2 regions of the Pseudoalteromonas sp. B160 genome follow, and region 2 is predicted to be linked to the other one. Evidence: predicted binding sites of a transcription regulator. Region 2 holds the regulator's gene; the other holds the start of a gene.
The links. The regulator FliA, encoded in region 2, starts transcription of late flagellar genes. The targets are predictions, from matches to a motif close to CTAAAGNTNNNNNNNNNNNNGCCGATA.
Positions count from the first base shown of each region.

Region 1: a site for FliA is predicted at 3,165-3,191, ahead of P4S61_RS02780 (VC2046/SO_2500 family protein). Genes of this name have one in related genera too.

Region 1 is NZ_JARLUX010000001.1:582,012-592,677, forward strand. It holds gene P4S61_RS02765 (M28 family metallopeptidase) at 1-950, shown strand, start outside; gene P4S61_RS02770 (general glycosylation pathway protein) at 996-1,940, opposite strand; gene P4S61_RS02775 (DUF6172 family protein) at 2,147-2,449, opposite strand; gene P4S61_RS02780 (VC2046/SO_2500 family protein) at 2,609-3,130, opposite strand; tRNA gene P4S61_RS02785 (tRNA-Tyr) at 3,242-3,326, shown strand; tRNA gene P4S61_RS02790 (tRNA-Tyr) at 3,375-3,459, shown strand; one part of gene P4S61_RS02795 (IS3 family transposase) at 3,808-4,874, opposite strand; one part of gene P4S61_RS02795 (IS3 family transposase) at 4,874-5,351, opposite strand; gene P4S61_RS02800 (M48 family metallopeptidase) at 5,496-6,227, opposite strand; gene P4S61_RS02805 (ion channel) at 6,313-7,293, shown strand; gene P4S61_RS02810 (MHYT domain-containing protein) at 7,543-10,666, shown strand, end outside.
Region 2 is NZ_JARLUX010000001.1:3,093,387-3,104,052, reverse strand. It holds gene P4S61_RS14535 (chemotaxis protein CheW) at 1-188, opposite strand, end outside; gene P4S61_RS14530 (ParA family protein) at 192-962, opposite strand; gene P4S61_RS14525 (flagellar motor protein MotB) at 971-1,930, opposite strand; gene P4S61_RS14520 (flagellar motor protein) at 1,936-2,700, opposite strand; partial or broken gene P4S61_RS14515 (protein-glutamate methylesterase/protein-glutamine glutaminase) at 2,693-3,825, opposite strand; gene P4S61_RS14510 (chemotaxis protein CheA) at 3,894-6,092, opposite strand; partial or broken gene P4S61_RS14505 (protein phosphatase CheZ) at 6,107-6,872, opposite strand; gene cheY (chemotaxis response regulator CheY) at 6,890-7,273, opposite strand; gene P4S61_RS14495 (RNA polymerase sigma factor FliA) at 7,314-8,024, opposite strand; gene P4S61_RS14490 (MinD/ParA family ATP-binding protein) at 8,051-8,911, opposite strand; gene flhF (flagellar biosynthesis protein FlhF) at 8,904-10,385, opposite strand; gene flhA (flagellar biosynthesis protein FlhA) at 10,409-10,666, opposite strand, start outside.

The DNA.
Region 1 (10,666 bases), 2.5 Mb from region 2:
ATACAGGCACAAAATATACCTTGATGGATAACAACCTAAACGCATCAGAACTACCGGTAATGGGTTGGCTAACACTCGATGCAACCGAGCAGCTATTTAAATCAGCAAACTTGAGCTATCAACAATTAAAGCAACAAGCACTTAACGACGACTTTAAAGCTACTGCGCTTAATTTAACAGCAAACCTTGCATTTAAAAACGAAGTGTCACACGCTAAATCACACAATGTTGTTGCGCAATTAACGGGCAGTGAAGCGCCTGATGAATATATTGTGGTCAGCGCACATTGGGACCATTTTGGCACTAAGCAAACTGATAGCGGGCCAAAAATTTATAATGGTGCAGTTGATAATGCCTCAGGCAGTGCTGCCACAATTGAAATCGCTCGTATATTAAGTAACATGCATAAACAAAAACCGTTTAAGCGCTCGATTATTTTTGCAAACTTTACCGCCGAAGAAACAGGGTTAATTGGCTCAGAGCAATTTGCCAGTGGCGAACTTATCCCTACCAAGCAGATGGTCGCTCTGTTAAATATTGATGGTATGAATGTGCTAGATGGCACCGATTACATACTGCAATACGGCAAAGGCTTATCACAAATGGAAGACTACCTTAGCAAAGCCGCAAGCAAACAAGGCCGTCATGTAAAAATGGATCCCGTGCCACAAAACGGCCTATTCTTCCGATCAGATCACTTCTCACTAGCTAAACAAGGCGTACCTGGTTTACTGTTTATGAGTTTAGGTGATACAGATCCAGATTATATTGCTCATAAATACCATAAAGAAGCTGATGATTACTCTGCTCAGTGGTCATTAGGTGGTGTAAAACAAGACATCGAGTTAATTGTTGATATCGCATCACAATTGGCAAACAACGGTGATTGGCCAAAATGGCAAGCCGATTCAGATTTTAAAACTCGTCGCGCCCAAGACCGCGCAGAATAAATTAAGTTGAGTTGGGGTAGGCATTCATCGCCTACCCCATTTTTATTAATGCCCTTTCTTATTGCGTTGTGCGCTCAATAATAAGGTTTCGGCTTTTGCCCCTAAATACACATAAATAGCCAACGCAATCAATAGCCCTACAACCGCCAACATCATATAAATTGCCGGTAATAAATACTGCGACTGCCCCAGCGCTGCCTTAAACATCGTTAATAACGCTTCAATAGACACTGCAATTAAAATAGTTGAAATAAACCGTGTGATAGTGCGCCGCGTTGAACTGTGCCTAAAGATATCTTTATGCATTAAAATTTCTTCTTCGAGAATCGTTTTACCTAAATCAAATATTGCTAACGCGAGGGTGATAAAAATGATGATCGTAAACGGTTCGAGCGGATCATTTTCTATAGAGCGGACAAACAGTAAGCTATAAATATCACCAAACACCCTACCAAGTAAAAATAACACTAAGATAAATAAGCAACTGACAATAATGCCATAACCCGCTTTAAAAAATGGCGTCATCGTGGCGCGAGTACGATCCCCCATAATAAATTCGATTAATTGCGTTAGACATACATCAATCACTAAATAGCGATTTTCGCCATATGAAGCATGTAACGATTTTATTGCTGAAATACATAAGTGATTGGTCGCGATCGAAATATAGGGCGGCGTAAAACGAGTATGTTGCTGTTGTTGGATACCTTGAAAATACGGCCGTTCACTCAAATCCTGTGAATCGCCACGATTATTTAAGGTTTTCATATACTGACGTTTAAAGCAGACATTGTTACCTAGCTGCACGCCATTTTTATCTAAACAGTATTGTAATTCTAAAAATGGGTATTGAGCGATTAAATAACGATTATCTTGTTGTTTTTTAACACCGTCTTCTAAGCTTGCTAGCACTGAGTCAAGTAAGTCGTGGATCACGGTTTGATATTCTTGGTAACGTTCGACGCTACTGATATAACTCATTCTTGCCATGTGTTTGCTCCTAACTGCATAATTAAAAGTAATAGCAATTACAGAACCAACTTTACAAAAACTTATAAATCAATTAGTTGCATTATTTAAATAAAATAAAAAATCTATTTCGCACCAACCAGGTGCAAAATAAACTGCTGGACTTACTTTTTTGCAAGCATAAAAAATGGGCTACTTAGCCCATTCTTTCATTAAATCAATTACTTTTAAATTTCATCATCAGAGTCTTGCACTTGACGTTGTGCAGCTCTAGCAATGATTTCAACATAAAACGACTCTAAGCCTTGTTTTTCAATTTCGCTGATTGAGTTGCTAATTTCAGCAACGTGCACCACTTGGGCATCTTCAGCTGTGTTACCAAATTTACAATCAAATGCCCAGTAATCAGCATCAATTGGCAACGTTTTGTTACGCTCTCTTTTCAAATACTTTTTTACTTCATGCTTTGCAGCATCTACCATGCGAGGGTATTTGATTTTCTCGTGATTCAGCGTGAATGTTTTCTTCATTACGTTCCTAATTACCTTGATTTAATGATGATGGCAATAATACCAAGTAAATTGGAAATGCCATTTGGGGTCATTATAGCAATTGCATTTAGTTTGTGGATGCTTTTTTTACACTAAAATAAATAAAATATTTTTACCGATAATTATTACAGCTTAATATCACGCTTGGGCAAGGTGTAAGGGTTGATGAAGATCTGCATTATTAAGGCTATCGTAAAATGCAGCCGCATCCATTTGCGGATGATCCAGCTGTGTTTCTTTATCTAAATGACGCTTTCGCACGACTAGTTCGCAATTATCAATCACCATTAGTGGAATATGGTTTTTATCATCTCTGATCACTAATGGTTCCGGCGCAAGGCACGAACGTAAACGAATATCTGCCATGCTGCCTTGTTGTAATAGCTGTGCATTATGTTGGCCAATGAGCATATCAAATTCATCTGGAGCCAATGCTTGCTCAGGCCCTGCCCCTAATTGTTCACGTAATTGCGCTTCATTTGGTGTTGAAGCATGTGCATCAAATGGGGTTTTAGGGAGATGAAATTGACTAAAATCTAACACGTCATGAGAAAGCATTGCCAATAATAATGCAAACTCGCCACGACGGTGTTCTGAGACACTTTTGGCAAGACGATTGTTAAGTTGACTCTCTGTGATTAACAAATCATCGATTTGCATAGACTTTAGCCGATTGCAGTTAGTAATAGATATTTATCGGCTTTATTTAATATTTCTTTAGCTTTTTCTTTACTTAAATGCTCACTTTGCTATTATCAGCGCCGTTGCATTGGAGGGGTTCCCGAGCGGCCAAAGGGATCAGACTGTAAATCTGACGGCTCAGCCTTCGCTGGTTCGAATCCAGCTCCCTCCACCACTTTTCTTACCGCTAAGTTAAGTGGGCCAAATGCGACAAAATTAGTGTGGAGGGGTTCCCGAGCGGCCAAAGGGATCAGACTGTAAATCTGACGGCTCAGCCTTCGCTGGTTCGAATCCAGCTCCCTCCACCACTTTTCTTATCTATCAGCAAAACTTCATTCTTCGAACTTTATTCTAGCTAACTTTATTCTCGCTAACTTTATTCTCGCTAACTTTATTCTCGCTAACTTTATTCTCGCTAACTTTATCCTCGGTAACTTTATCCTCGGTAACTTTATCCTCGGTAACTTTATCCTCGGTAACTTTATCCTCGCTAACTTTACCCTCGCTAACTTTATCCTCGGTAACTTTATCCTCGGTAACTTTATCCTCGCTAACTTTATCCTCGCTAACTTTACCCTCGCTAACTTTACCCTCGGTAACTTTATCCTCGGTAACTTTCGGAGTTTTTCAAGTTAGTTGTCGCATCAAGTTAAATTTTATGCCGCCCGCACTTCTTCTTTTTTCTCTGGATTCAAATTTACTTCATTGATCATTGTCCAATTTCGAGACTTTCCTGACCAACGACTTGGATTCTGTAATTTCGCTATTTCATTAACCCGATGACGTTCCGCTAGGATCGCTTTATCTAAACCTAAATGACGCTGATTTGGCGTGACAAACTTAATACCGCTATGTAAATGTTCATCGTTGTACCAATCTACAAATCCGTTAACCCATTTCCTTGCGCTCGCGATATCTTCGAAGGCTTTTTCAGGGTATTCTGGGCGATACTTTAATGTTTTAAATAATGACTCAGAATACGGATTATCGTTACTCACAGATGGTCGGCTAAATGAAGGCACAATCCCTAACTCCTGCAATGTCGCTAATAACGTTGCTCCTTTCATTGGACTGCCATTATCTGAGTGCAACGTGACTTGCTCAGGTTTTACCTGCTCTCGCCTGCAAATATCTACCATTAAATCAGCCGCCAGTGTGCTTAGTTGTGTGTCATGAACCTGCCAACCAACTATTTTTCGACTATAAATATCCATCACTAAATATAAGTATAAAAACTGACCTTTAACTGCTGTCGGCAAATACGTGATATCCCATGTATAAATTTCGTTTGCACGTGTTGCCTTGAGCGCTTTTGGCTTTTTTATCTTTTTATTTGGTTTTACTTTTTCTCTGTGTGTTAGTAAGTTATGTGATTTCATAACGCGATAAAACGAACTTTCTGATGCTATCCACACACCTTTATCCAATAGTTTAGGGACTATCTTGCAGGGTGGTAAATGCCCGTACTCTATTGAATTAACCGTCTTAATTATACGCTGTTGCTCTAATTCAGTTAGCTTATTAGGTGGTCGTTTTATCGTACTTGTCCGCTTATCTATCATATCTTCAGCTTCAATCCAGCGTTGGATTGTTCTTGTCGTTAAACCAAGTAACTCACATGCTTTTGCTTGCCTTGCCCCTGATTTCTGAGCGTCTTTAATGAGCTTTATCAATTCATGGCGTTCAGTTGAGCTGGTTAATCGTCCTCGTTGAAACCCCAAAGCGCATCTGCTTTTTTGAGTACAAGTAAAGCGGCTGTTTCTGCTAATGCTTTATCTTTACGATTAAGCTCTTTTTGAAGCTGCTTAATTTCTTGTTTGAGCTGCTTGCTGTCTGATTTTACAGGCTTCGTTGCTGGCCCTTTAGCAAAATCTTGCTTCCATTGTTGAATATGATGCGGGTAAAGTCCTTTAGCACGACAATATTCATTAAGAGCTGTTTCATCTAAACTCGCACATTCAATAATGGCGTTGAGCCTGTCTTCTAAGCTCCAGTCATGAGGGCGTTTTTCTGTTGTCATGTGACTACCGTTATTTTTAGTTTCAAGTTCATGGTTTTTAGCAAGTGCAATCCACCGTTGTAGTGTTGAATAGCCGACGCCTAAATCATCAGCAATATCTTCTAGACGAACATCATCACATTGAGATAATGCTTTTTCAACAGCTTGAACTTTAAATTCTTGAGTAAATCGACGTCTCATTTTATCTGCCTCTATTAAAAAGTTAGAGGCGACAACTATCCTGACACAGGGGGCTTTATCCTCGGTAACTTTATCCTCGGTAACTTTATCCTCGGTAACTTTATCCTCGCTAACTTTACCCTCGGTAACTTTATCCTCGCTAACTCATTCGACTACCCATTGTAAACTCGCACCGTGTTGCCTTAACCATTTTGTTGCTTGCTTATAATCAGGATAAAACTCACTGACGCGCTGCCAAAATGCGGCACTGTGATTTAAATATTTCAAGTGAGCTAGTTCATGCACAATTACATAATCAATAATACTCTGCGGCGCACTGGCTAATAACAAATTAAAGGTCAATTCTCGTCGTCGATTACAACTGCCCCAACGACGCTTATAAGTATGAATGCGAATACTGCTAGGTAAAGCCTCTGCCATTTTTAGGCAATAAGCATGTACACGCATTTCAATATAATTTTCTAATTGCTCATGTAAAAAACTTTCGAGCAAGGTTTGGTACATTGGCTGCTGATGCTTAACCCGTCCAGAAAGATTTAGCTGTAACACATTCCCCTGCTGATTTTTTACTAGCTGCCATGCGCTGCGCGAGCTGACACCATAAGTCAGTATCATAGGTTGTGAAAAAACCAGTACGCGATTATCTTGTAATGGGTATTGGCGAGTATCAAGCATTTGACTTTGCTTATTAATTTGCGCATTGATCCAGTCAGTTTTACTTAGCAGCCAGCTTTCAAGTTCCTTTTTAGCAACCCCAACAGGCGCATAAACTGTGACACTTTGTTGCTGGACTTTGATAGCGACAGTTTTGCGGCGGCGACTACGTTTTAATGTATATTCAAACAAACCTAACTCTTGTAATTGACCGACAGTCATTGAACTAATTAACAGGTCACTATAATACCTTGCAAAATAACTGCTAATCTATAACTAAGTAGAATTAAATAAAGCGATATCAAACATGCCTGATAAGCCTTGTTGTCGTTATACCTCTCCCGATGGCCATCATTGTCAAGAAACAGACATGGGCTCAGGTTTTTGTTTTTGGCATGATGCCAAATTTGATAAGTCAGGCTTAGATCTGACCCAAAAATTAGAGCGCTATGCAAAAAAGGGAGGATTATTACAGGGATTGCAATTAAAACGCGCTAACCTCAATGGGCTTAATTTGATAAAACAAGATGATGAGGATGGTTTTGATTTATCTTACAGTAATTTTTATCGTGCAACGCTCACCAACGCTCACCTGTTTAATAATAAAATAGCCCACAGTTCACTGATGAAAGCCAACTTGCACGAAGCAAGCCTGCATTACTGCAACCTACAAGATACAAATTTATTGGGTATAAAACTAAACAACACCCGTATTGATAACATTGAGCTAGGCGCTGAACTATTACAGGAAAAACAAGCTAAAGCAGCGCTTAAACATACAGATAAAAGCGCAGCCCTTGACTTATTTGAACAATCAGAAGAAATATTTCGCAATTTACGTAAAGCATCAGAACAACAAGGCTTATTTGAACTGGCGGGTAATTTCACGTACAAAGAACTGCGGATGCGTCACGCACAATATCCACGGGGTTCAAAAAAACGATTAGCCTCGAGCTGTATTGATATGTTGTGCGGGTATGGTGAAAAGCCTGAAAATGTGATCCGTTTTAGTTTGTCACTGATCATCTGCTGCGCCCTGTGTTATTTTATTTTTGGGGTGATGGATGCTGGTCGTATTATGCAGTTCAATCCGGCGGCAACATTAAGTGATAATTTATTAGCCCTACTTAATAGCTTTTATTTTAGCGTGGTTACTTTTACAACCTTAGGATATGGCGATATTACTCCGGTTGGTTTCTCCCGATTCGTTGCTGCAGTTGAAGCGTTTTGCGGGAGTTTCTCTCTGGCACTATTCGTAGTCGTATTTGTCAAACGTATGACCCGATAATTACCGATTACTTTATCTGCGAAAATAAATAGTTCAGCTAAATACCTGCTATAAAACTGGTTATAAATGATGCTATCATTACGCACAATGAAACTTAGCGAATTGATTTTAAAAAGTTTTTGATTTTGTTAAATTTTGCAGCTAAATATGTAAACAAATAACAGGCATTTGCGCAAAATTAATTAATTGTCTTAACATATATTTCAGGTGATATTAGTTATTACTGAAATAACAGTGTATTGAGCCGTTATGCTTACCGCTTTTTTTATTACCGATCACGATCCGAGCCTTCTTATTAATGGTGTTTATGACCCATTTTTAGTCGCTCTGTCTGTTTTAACGGCTATTTTCTCTGCATTTTTTGCAACTTACATGATCGATCTGGCCAAAGAAACACGCTTCAAAAGTTATCAAAAATTAGCCAACTCAACGGCTTCCTTGGTACTTTCTGGCGGTATTTGGAGTATGCATTTTATTGGTATGTTGGCATTTTCACTGTGTACAAATATCAGCTACGACCCAACACTCACCTTTTTATCTTTCATTCCAGCATTTTTAGCCTGCCTAACTGGCGTGTCATTATTAGTAAAAAATAACGCCACTATTTTCAGTTTAATACTGCCCTCGGTACTACTCGGCGCAGGTATCGGCACTATGCATTACAGTGGTATGGCAGCAATGGAATTGAGCCCGCTGCTACGCTACGATCCATTGATGTTTGGGTTGTCAATTATCGTTGCCGTTGTACTGGCGTTTATATCTTTATATGCTCGCTTTAATATTAAAAAGCACCTCCCAACACTAAATTCTTTGCAGACGCGGTTGATCAGCGCAATCATTTTGGGTTTTGCTGTTGCAGGTATGCATTACATGGGAATGGCGGCAACACGGTTTGTTGCAACCTCGCCATTAATTGGTAATGACAGCGCCAGCTCAGAACTTACATTTGTTGCTATTAGCGTAGTGTTCGCCACCATTATTCTAACCGCGATAGTTGCTATCATTAACGGTATGGTACGCTATCGCATGTTACTTGAAGAAAAAACAGGGAATGAATCTCGCTTAGAGGCTATTTTATCGACCGCTATAGATGGCATAGTAACAATTAACAATCGCGGTATTATCTTAAGCTTTAATAACGTTGCAGAGAATATTTTCGGCTGGCATAGCACTGATGTAAAGGGTAAAAACATAAAAATGCTGATGGCAGATGATATCGCAGCCGAGCATGATGAATATCTATTAAAGGCACATCACATCGATTTAGGTAAAGTCATTGGCGTCAATCGTGATGTTCTTGCTAAACATAAACAAGGTCACCTATTTCCTATTCGCTTAGGTATTGGTGAAGCAAACCAGCCAGGACAAGAGTCAATATTTGTTGGCTTTATTACTGACTTGACTGAGCAACGCAAACTACAACAAAACCTCATAGCGAAAGAACAACAATACCGCTCGCTGATGAATAATATGCCTGGCGTGGTATTTCGCTGCCAGTTGGATAAAAGCTGGAGCATGATTTTTATTAGCCCTAGCATTAATGAAGTAACTGGCTATGTCCCATCGGAATTTATCAATCAGCATATTCAGTTTAGTGATTTGATTTTTAAAGATGATAACAAACGCATCAATAAATCGGTCGAGCAAGCGATCGCTGCTAAATCGCAATACTCAATTGAATACCGACTACGTCATCGAAGTGGCAAGCTAATTTGGGTGCTTGAGAAAGGTAGCTTTGAGTTCAACAAGCAAGGTGAAGCGATTTGGATCGACGGCGTTATTATCGATATTAGTGAACGTCGTGAATACGAAGATAAATTAAAGTTGGCGAAAATAGCCGCCGAAGATGCAGCTCAAGCCAAACAGTCATTTATGGCGAATATGAGTCACGAAATTCGCACACCGATGAATTCGATTATTGGCTTTAGTGATTTATTGATGGATACCCCACTTGATCAAGACCAACAAAAGCACTTAATTATCGTAAATAATGCGGCTCGCTCGCTGTTACGGCTATTAAATGAAATATTGGATTCTGCAAAACTTGAAAAAGGTAAGCTGACCATTGAATTAGTGCATTTTAATCTTCAAGCGGTGCTTGATAGTATTATTTCTACATTTTGGTTAGAAGCAAAAAAGAAAGATCTAGAACTAACACTTACCATCAAAGAGTCTGTTCACCCTACTTATTACGGTGATCCAGACCGAATTCGCCAAGTTTTAACAAATTTAATTGGTAATGCAGTTAAGTTTACAGCTCAGGGTTCAGTGAATGTCACTGTCAGTACGACACAAAATAATTACTTATTTTTTGAAGTACAAGATACCGGTATTGGTATTGCTAAAGATCGTCTTAAAGCGGTATTTCAGCCTTTTGAACAAGCTGACGGGACTACTACACGTCGTTTTGGTGGCACTGGACTTGGTACTACTATCAGTAAGCAACTCGTTGAGCTGATGGGTGGCATAATCAACGTAGTCAGTGAAGAAGATAAAGGCAGCTGCTTTTATTTTTCATTGCCTTTAGAGGTCGGTGATGAAACCCAAGTCAATTACTTTGATAAGTTGCATACGCAATTACCTAAGCTGCGCATTTTAGTCGTTGATGATATAGCACAAAATGTTGAGCTACTACAGTTATTATTGTCGCGAGATCAGCATACGATTAGCTCTGCAAGCAACGGCTTAGAAGCGATCGCTATTTTTGAAAAACAAGATTTTGATGTCATTTTAATGGATATCCATATGCCTGAATGTGACGGTATTGCCGCGACCGAAAAAATTCGTGAAATTGAGCAACAACGACAGCTAAAAAAGACTCCGATCATTGCGCTCACCGCCAGTGTCTTACAGCAAGATAAATTAACGGCTAGAAAAGCGGGTATGAATGGCTTCGCCAATAAGCCTGTTGATATCAATCAATTGAATCAAGAGATTGCGCAAGTGCTTGGCTTTGGTTTAAATATAGAAACGCAAATTGCTCACATTGATCCCGCAGCACAGCATATTGATTTTAAAAAAGGACAGCAACTTTGGGGCAGTAAGTGTAAACAGCTGAGCGAAATACACCGTTTTTTTAAAGAGCAGCAGGCAACATGTGACATTATCTTTAATGATGGACTAAATGCCTTAAAAGATATTAATGGCACATTACATACCCTTAAAGGCTTATCTGGTAATTTAGGTTTACCGACTATGATGGCCCTACTTTCAACCTTAGAAAACAGCCAAGCCCCTGAGCAGCAGGCGCAAATAATTCAGCAATTGCAGATAGAGTTTAATGCGGTCAATGAGTTGTTAGCTAGAAAAACCAGCAGCTGTATAGCAGTGCAAAGCAGCGAAAAAAATACCCAAGTACTATCGCTCAGCGAAT
Region 2 (10,666 bases):
AGTGCGTTTGGCTGCACAATCGTTTGCTGCGATGCCTTTAGAGGCATTTTATTGCTACTTTCTGTGGATGGAACTTGTTCGAGTAATTTTGCAACCGGGTGTAAGTCTGTTGACTCATCGTCTTCGCACAGTAAAGCCCCCAAGTACTGGGTCATTACTTTTTCATTAGCAAATAATTGCTTACTCATTCATTAACCTTGTTCAATCAAATAATCGAGTAATGCGCGATAAGCATAAACACCTCTTGAGCGTGGACAATACTGAATCGGTACTTGTTGAGCTAAACTTGCATCACGGAACTTAGTGTCTACGGGTATTACCCCTGGCCATACTTTTTCTTGGTACGTTTGCTGTAATGTCTTATATGCTTCAAGGGATGCATTTGTGCGCTTATCATACATTGTAGGGATAATGGTATATTGATACTGCTTTGATTGCGAGCTTTGCATTAATTCCATGGTCCGCATCATTCGGTCAAGCCCTTTGAGAGCTAAAAACTCAGTTTGTACTGGCACTAAAATGCGCTCACTTGCAGCCAATGCGTTAACCATTAAGACACCTAACACTGGCGGGCAATCTAAAATAGCATAATCATAATGCTCACTAATTTTTGCTAAGGCTTTTTTTAAGATAAGCCCCATTCCGGTCTTATTACCCATACTACGATCGAGTGTCGCTATAGCCATAGTTGCAGGAAGAATATCTAAGTTGTCTATGTTCGATGGACACAAAGCTTGCAATATTTCTTCACTTGCCATGGTGTTACCACGGGCAAATATATCATACACACTAACTTCTAAATCTTCTGAATCAATGCCAAAGTAATACGTTAAAGATGCATGAGGATCGGTATCAATCAGTAATACCCGCTTTCCTTGCAGCGCTAATATACCAGCTAAACTCACAGCCGTGGTCGTTTTCCCTACTCCGCCTTTTTGATTTGCTACCGTCCAAATTTTCACATCACACCTTATTTTTGTTCGTTGCGCGTTGTAATTCGTATACCACCGTGTGGGAGTTGGATCACTTTAATAGTGTTATCATCACTTGGCAACTCAATTGGCTGCTCAGCTTCAGTTTCTATTGCTGATTGCTCGATTGATACAATGGGCTTGGGTGGTAAACCATATTTTGATAATGCAACGACTACTTTACGATTTTCAGCGCGCCCTTGCTCTGTATCATTATCAGAAAAAGGAGAATACTGACCGTAACCTTCGATGGCCATTCGCGCAGGGTTGATACCCAATGCATCAAGTTCGACTAAAATAGAGGTCGCTCTTGCAACAGATAGCTCCCAATTAGAACGAAACATTTCATTATGAATAGTTTCATTATCGGTATAACCACGTACTCTGACGTAGTTATCTACAGGAGCAATAATATCGTTCACTAATTTTATTACTGCTTTCGCGCGTTGATGCGCCACAGCACTGCCACTGGAAAATAACATTCCTGAGCTTAACTCAATAATCAACCAGTCTTGGTGTAACTCTAAACTTGCTTCGCCATCGCGTATTTCATCGATCAAAGCTGATTGTAATTTAGTTAATAAACTATCTAGCGGTTTACCTAAGTGTTTTTGTTTTATGTTACTGGTGTCGCTTTGGCCATCAAGTAACTGCGGGCCAACTTCTTGCTTTTGAATACTCTCACCAAACAACAGTTCTTTTTCTGGGCTTACTCTGTCGGTTAATAAACCAGTACCGGTCACACCTTGGCCTTCTTGGCTATACTGACGAGCTGACTTGTCAAAAACCTGCTCCAGCGAATCAGATAAAATTTGGAAGCTTTCTTCTTTATTAATCGCAATCGCATACATCACTACAAAGAATGCAAACATAATAGTCATGTAATCGGCGTACGACACTAGCCAACGTTCTGTATGCTGACTTTTGGTCGATGAGTGACGAAGTCGACGGCGCATCATAATAATTATTCTTGCAGCTGACTTGGACGCTCTACACGATACGCTTCAAGTTTCAGCTCAATATTGACAGGGCTATCACCTTGGCTCATTGCAATAATTCCTTCAGCTAATAACTCATGAAACAGCATCTTTTGTTCTACTTGTTGTTTTAGCTTATTAGCCATGGGTAAAAACAGTAAATTTGCTAAACCAACCCCATAGATGGTCGCGATAAAAGCCGTCGCAACCCCCGCACCTAACTTTTCAGGCTCAGTGATAAATGACATTGCTTGGATCAGACCAAGCACTGCACCTAATATACCGATAGTAGGACTGTAACCGCCCAACGCCTCGTACACCCGGCTGGCTTCAAGTAAACGTTCCCTTTCTAACAATAAATCAATTTCTAACGCATCTCTAAGTTTTTGCTCGCTGTTACCATCAATCAATAAACTCAGGCCTTTGGCAACGTACGGGTCTGGATGTGTTAATGCTACTTCTTCAAGCGCTAAATACCCTTCTTGGCGAGCTTTTTGTGACCAACTTTTAACTTGCTCAATTGCTCTGTCGATATCATGACTTGGAGGAAAAAACACCCAATGACTTATTCTTAAGACTTTATTAAACGTATGTGCCGGTGTTTGTAGCATTACAGCACCTAACGTACCACCCAAAACAATAATTAATGCTGGGCCATTAAATAAAGCACTTACAACCCCACCCTCTAGTGAGTAACCATAGCCAATCGCCAAAAGTGCAACGAACAGGCCTAAAAACGACAACTTATCCACAACCAATTTCTCGAACTAACCGATTAGCAACCTCTTCAAGTGCGATACTTGCCGACGATAGCCCAGCGTTAGCAACCGCCTGTGGCATACCATATACCACACTGGTTTTTTCATCTTGCGCCCAAATAGTGGCGCCGGCTTGTTTGAGCATTCTTGCACCATCTCGTCCATCAGCGCCCATGCCTGTAAGTACCACAGCTAACACATCACCTTGAAAAGATTTGGCTGTACTAGCAAAAGTAACGTCAACACTGGGCTTATAAGTGATCCGCGCACTGTCGTCCTCAAAAACACGTAACGTGCGATTTCCACCTCGTCCCTCAACCAGCATCTGTTGACCACCTGGCGCTAGATAAGCGACGCCTGGCATTAATCGGTCGCCTTGTTGTGCTTCTTTTACTTTTATTTTGCACAAGCCATTTAAACGAGCGGCAAATGCTGGCGTAAACGCAGCTGGCATATGCTGTATTAACAAAATGGGATGTGGGAAATTGGCCGGCAACTTAGTCAAAATAGTTTGCAGTGCGACAGGCCCCCCTGTGGAGGTGCCTATTGCAACTATTTGATATTTCTTACCCGAAGCACGTGTATTAGCTGCAATGTTCGAAGCGGGCGCTGTGCTGCGGTTAAAACTTCTATCAGGTTGAGTTATCGCAGGTCGACTTGTTGTACCTGTGCAGAAACGGAAGGTATTGATGTCGGTGTCGGCCTACTGAAGCGTGATAGACGCTTGCGTCCAATTTCTTTTACTTTATTTTGTAATAACTTAATCGCATCTTCATTATTACGAGCAATGTCTTCAAATTTTTTCGGTAAAAAATCTAAAGCACCCGCATCAAGTGCGTCTAAGGTTGCTGTTGCGCCATCACGGGTCAAGGAAGAGAACATCAGAATTGGGGTTGGATTTGCTGCCATGATCTCTTTTACAGCACTAATACCATCAAGGACAGGCATTTCAACATCCATAGTGATTACATCTGGACGCAATTGATTTGTCTTGTCTACCGCTTCTCTGCCATTTACCGCAAAACCAATTACTTCAATATCCTTATCTTGCTCGAGTATTTCGCTCACCCTGCGGCGAAAGAAACTTGAATCATCAACAACTAAAACTTTAACTGCCATTGGCATACTCTATGTAAATTTTATCTGTGAGAGCCATATATAGCTCTCACAATAAGATAAGAATTGGACTAACCTGCGTAATGTTTTAACAGGTTTGGAACATCTAAGATTAGCGCTATACCACCGTCAGACGTGATCGTTGCACCTGCCATACCAGGTGTTCCTTGTAGTAAAGCATCAAGCGGTTTAATAACAACTTCTTCTTGACCAATCAATGAATCCACTACAAAACCAACTTGTTGCGTACCTATTTGTACAATTACAACATGGCCTTGAGCTTTGCGTAATGATCTGTCAGCACCTTTGACTAACCAATGTTCTAAATAAAACAACGGTCGTGCTTTCTTACGAACAATAATGGTTAATTGGCCATCAACTACATTCGTTTTAGTTAGATCTAGGTGGAATATTTCATTAACACCAGCCAGTGGTAATGCAAATGTTTGCTCACCGACAACCACCATCAATGTCGGCAAAATAGCCAACGTTAACGGAACTTTAATTTCTAGGATTGTACCTACACCTAGCTCAGATTGAATACTCACAGAACCATTTAGTTGGGTAATTTTGGTTTTCACCACATCCATACCCACACCACGACCCGAAATATCAGAGATCTGTTCTTTGGTGGAAAAGCCTGGTGCAAAAATAAGGTTATAGGCTTCTGTATCAGATAATCGAGCAGCTTGCTCGTGATCAAGCACCCCTTTATTAATTGCTATTTTTTTCAGCTTTTCGGGATCCATACCAGCACCATCATCTCGGATGGTAAGCAAAATATGATCACCTTCTTGCGATGCTGATAAAGTTACAGTCCCAGTCCTTGCTTTACCTGCCGCTTCACGCACATCAGGCATTTCAATACCGTGGTCTACAGAGTTACGCACCAAGTGGACTAAAGGATCTGCCAGTGCCTCAACTAAGTTTTTATCTAAATCAGTTTCTTCACCCACGAGCAATAAATTGATATCTTTTTTCAAACTGCGGGCTAAATCACGTACTACGCGAGGGAAACGACCGAACACTTTCTTGATCGGTTGCATCCGCGTTTTCATCACCGCACCTTGCAAGTCCGCAGTTACTACATCAAGGTTTGAAATGGCTTTACCCATCGCTTCACTTTCAGTATTGGTTGCTAAACTGACTAGGCGATTGCGCACTAGCACAAGTTCACCGACCATATTCATTATTTGATCAAGGCGTTTTGTATCAACGCGCACAGTGGTATCAGCTTGTGGTGGAACTGATTTTTTCGCAACAGCTGTCGCTGGAGCTGGCTTTTCAGCCGCTTTCGCAGGCTCAGACACTGCTGGTTTAGGCGCAGGTTTAGCTGCGGCAACAGGTGCTGGGGGAGGGGCTGGTTTTTGAGCGGGTGTTGGCTCAGTATCTGCAACTGCTTGTGGTGCACTCCCTTTGCCGTGCAATTCATCTAATAATGCTTCAAACTCATCATCGCTGATCTCGTCTGGACTATTACTTTTAGTTGGCTCTGATGACGCTTGGGGCGGTTTAGGCGCAGTATTTTCGGTGCTTGCAGCATCTTTATTACTGACCAAACCAAAGCTACCAACACCATGTAATTCATCTAATAAATTATCGAATTCGTCATCAGTAATATCACTATTTGATGACTCATTGCTAACTGTTACTGCTGGAGTTACAGGACTTTGTCCTTTTCCATGCAGCTCATCTAGCAAACTTTCAAATTCATCTTCTGATATATCATCGATTTGAACATCTTTTTTATCGCTATCAACTTGACCATCAAATAACAAGTCAAATGCAAATGGATCATCAGAATCATCTAAAATAGCATCAGCATCAACAACAGGAGTATCGTCTGCAGGCTCAGCAGCGCCAGTTAGTTCTTCAGCAGTTGGCGGCAATCCCAATTTATGTAAAACAGCCAGCAACTCTGGATTTGCAGGTTCTGGTTTTTCTCGGCTTTGGATGGTCGCAAACATTTCGTTGATAGTATCGAGCGCTTGCAAGATCACGTCCATCAGCTCAGAATTAACCTTACGAACACCTTGACGCAATAAATCGAAAACGTTTTCTGCACCGTGACAAGCGTCAACTAGCTCAGTCATGCTTAAAAAACCTGCGCCGCCTTTTACCGTATGAAAACCACGGAAAATTGCATTGAGTAATTCGGTATCATCTGGGTTATTTTCAAGCTCCACCAGCTGTTCTGACAAAAGCTCAAGAATTTCTCCAGCCTCTACTAGAAAATCTTGTAAAATATCTTCATCGACTTCAAAGCTCATGCAGTTCTCTCCTCTTAGAAGCCCAAGCTTGATAATAAATCATCAACATCATCTTGTCCTGAGACAACATCATCACGAGATTCTTTATCAATAATTGGCTCCTTCAGGGCCTGCAAGTGTATTTTCAGCAGGCGGTTTTTCAATGACTGGTGCTATTGTTTTTGTTTCGCTATCATCTTGGCTACCAAATGCTGTCAACAAGTGGATCAAGCTGTCTTCTACTTCTCTAACAAGCTCTATCACTCGACGGATCACTTGACCTGTTAAATCTTGAAAATCTTGTGCCATCAAGACATTGGTCATGAGTCCTTGCAACTCATCCGTTTTAGTTTGCGAGCTATTCATGAACTTATCTAAGCTGTGGCATAATGTTTTAAACTCACCTAGCTCAATTTCACGATTCATTAAACGATCCCAAGTGGGTTTAATGTCTGAAATATCATCTGCAAGCTGTTGGGCAATTGGTAAACTTGCTTCTACAGCATCCATGGTTTTATTAGCAGCGTTCTCTGTCATTTCCATAACATAGTTTAGACGCTGCTTAGCATCGGGGAGTGCGTCTTTGGTCAAATCAGCTAAACGTGTATCAAGCTCAAAATTTTTCAACGCATCATGAAGCTGACGCGTAAGTTTGCCTACTTCGGCAAATAATTCTGATTGCTCTTTTGACGCCGCATCAATAATTAACTGATCAGCTTTATCTTGTTCACCATTTTCAAGGTAAACCACAAGCTGCCGGGCTTGTTCTAAACTGATCTGAGGCGCAGCTGGTGCTGACATAAGCCTCTCCTATTTATTTAACCTAAACGCTCAAACACTTTTTCCAATTTGGTTTTCAGTGTTGCGGCTGTAAATGGTTTAACGATATAGCCGTTAACACCAGCTTGTGCAGCAGCAACAATTTGTTCTTTTTTAGCTTCTGCTGTTACCATTAAAACAGGGATGTGTTTCAGGCTGTCATCGGCCCTGATAGCGCGCAAGAGGTCAATTCCTTGCATGCCAGGCATGTTCCAATCTGTTACTACAAAATCAAATTCTTGATTCTGCAACATCGGTAAAGCTGTTGAGCCATCATCAGCTTCTTGTACATTTGTAAAACCCAAATCTCTTAACAGATTTTTGATAATACGTCTCATCGTCGAAAAATCATCAACAACAAGAATTTTCATGTTTTTATCCAAAACATCCTCCGGTGAGGTCTGAACCTATATTTACTTACTACTAGTTAATCCAGTCATTGATTTTTGCTTTGAGCTTAATCATCGCCTGACCATGTATCTGACTCACACGCGATTCGCTTACATCGAGTATATGTCCAATCTCTTTTAAATTCATTTCATCATTATAATAAAGCGACAATACTAACCCATCTCGTTCAGGTAAAGATTGTATAGCTGTTAATAATGATTGATTAAAACGTTCATTTTTAACGTTATTAAAGGGCTTGTCTAGTGCTAAATCATGTCCCACTGGTGTGATAACATCTTCATCAATTCCCAAGTCTTCTATACCTAAAACCTTACTTGAATTTACATCACTAAGAATATGATGGTACTCATCTAGCGTAATATCAAGTTTTTCAGCAACTTCACTATCTTTAGGTTCTCGATTCAGGCTGCTTTCTAGCTCACTAATCGCTTCAGCAACTCTGCGGCTATTACGGTGCACTGAGCGAGGAGCCCAATCACCTCGGCGCATTTCATCCAGCATCGCACCACGAATACGAATGCCTGCAAAGGTTTCAAAGCTTGCACCTTTAGTCGCATCAAAGTTTTTTGATGCTTCAATTAACCCTATCATCCCCGATTGAATCAAATCATCGAGTTGCACACTCGCGGGTAAACGAGCGATCAAATGACAAGCCACTTTTTTAACTAAAGAAGCATGTCGCTCAACAATCACATTTAAATTTTGTGTCGATTGATATCCCATCGCTTTATTCACCGATGCCGTCATAGTTAGCCGTTTACTAATTTTTCTATGAAAAATTCTAAATGGCCAGATGGTTGATTAGGTATAGGCCATTTAACTGCTTTTGTCGCTAATGTTTTAAATGCAATTGCCGCTGGAGAATTTGGAAATAAATCAACAATTACTTTTTGACGACGAGTTGCTTTACGCATGTTTTCATCATAAGGGACTGTTGCAACCAATTCCATTGAGACATCCAAAAAGCGATCCGTTACTTTTGAGAGCTTAGCAAATAGTTCGTGGCCTTCACGCATACTGCGCACCATATTAGCAACTATTTTAAACTTATACACACCATGCTCACGACTCAACACTTTGATTAATGCATAAGCGTCGGTTATTGAGGTCGGTTCATCACATACTACTACCATGACATCTTGCGCTGCGCGCGAAAAACTTAATACCATGTCAGAGATACCAGCAGCAGTATCAACAATTAATATATCAAATTCGGTATTCAACTCACTAAAAGCACGAATTAATCCAGCATGTTCTGATGGAGAAAGTTCCACCATACTTTGTGAGCCTGACGTCGCTGGTACTATTTTAATTCCTGCAGGCCCTTCAACTAAAATTTCATCGAGCTCACATTCACCTGATAGTACATGAGATAGATTACGTTCAACCCGAAGCCCTAACATCACATCACAATTTGCTAAACCCAAATCGGCATCCAGAACTAACACTCGGTTTCCGAGCTGACCCAACGCAATCGCAGTGTTAAGTGAGACGTTAGTTTTCCCTACGCCACCTTTACCACCTGTTACAGCGATAACTTTAACGCCGTTATTATTGTTTTGACTCATTTTACGCAGGCCACTTGCTTGATCTAATACTGTGTTAATCATACATCCCTACTGTGCTTGACGCTACTGCTTGGCGTCGTGAATGTTGTGCTTTTGTTCTTTTTAAATACAATTGTTCTGCTTTTTTTACTAATTTCTCTGCATTGGCGACCCGAATGTCCTCTGGAACGCGCTGACCGTTAGTAAGATACCCTATTGGAAGGCGATTTTGAATCGCTATACTAATAATCTCACCTAAACTTAATGATTCGTCTAATTTAGTGAAAATACAGCCACTTAATTGTACCTTCTTAAAATGTCTTACGGTTTCTTGTAAAACATTAATTTGTGCGGTCGCACTGAGCACTAAATAATTGCGAATATCGACACGTTGATTACGCATTAATGTATTTAGCTGCTCAGTTAAACGTAAATCACGTTGGCTCATTCCCGCGGTATCTATTAATACTAGACGCTTATTTCGTAAATGATATAAAACTTCTGCTAATTCATTGGCATCTTTAACTTGTTTTACACCACAACCGATGATCCGGCCATAAGTAGCTAACTGTTCATAAGCGCCAATACGGTAAGTATCAGTGGTAATTAGCGCAACTTTATCTGCACCATATTTTTGTGCGCCAAGGGCTGCAAGTTTTGCCACGGTTGTAGTTTTACCTACCCCAGTAGGACCAACAAGTGCATATACCCCGCCTTGGCGAAGGATTTCGTTATTTGTAGTATGCATTTGGTTTTCAACCATTTGCAATAGTGCTTGCCAGGCTTGCTGACGTGACACATCGTCCGGAATAAAGCAGGCCATTTGCTCTGCAACTTCACTGTCGATACCCATTCCAACTAAACGATCGATCATGCATGCGCGAGTAGGATCGCGACGCGCTAAATCTTGTTGCATCAAACCCGATACCTGATACTCAAGTAATTGACGCATCGCAGCCATTTCATCACGCATAGCGGTGATTTCATCTGTTTTGGCTGCACTTTTTGTTGGCATCGGAGTATCTAAATCATCAAAACCACTTTCTAGATCATCATCAAAACCTAAGCTATGTGCTTGCGTTTGTGGACGCGGCGCAGTATCGCGACGAGCAAAATCACTATGCGCTTGTGGTTCATGGCGAGCTTGCTGTGCTTGATGTTGTTGCTGTGGTTGATACTGAGTAGATGTATCAATCCCTGACTGGCTAAACATAGACGCAAGCTCAGGTGAGCGTGGACGCGGTGATTGGCGCTCTAATAATGCTTGTAAGCTATCAGCTACCGCAGCTTGCGGCTCATGCTGCGCACGTTGTGGCGCAGGTTTAACAAAGTTAGCATTCGTTTGCGGTTGCGCCTTAGCAACATGTGGTTGTGCCGGTGCTTTCGGGGCTGCTTTTTCATAATCAACGGCGGCAACAATCTCTACCCCATTGGCTAATTTTTTATTTGACATGATTACAGCATCTACACCGAGTTCATCTTTAACTTCTTTCAGTGCGGTGCGCATATCTTTAGCAAAAAAACGTTTTATTTTCATGGTTCAACCCCTTTAAAATCCGATTATTGGCCTACTGAGCTGACAATCTTGATCTGTCTTTCGTCTGGTACCTCTTGATAAGACATCACTCGCAATCCTGGAATGGTGTACTTAACAAAACGAGATAACACAGTGCGTAACATTCCTGACGTTAGCAATATCGAAGGTTCACCGGCCATTTCTTGGTTTTGATGCGCTTCATTTAATGATTGTTGAAGTCGCTCTGCAAGTCCTGGCTCTATTCCGGCACCTTCGTCGCCTGCATTTTGTAGTGACTGATG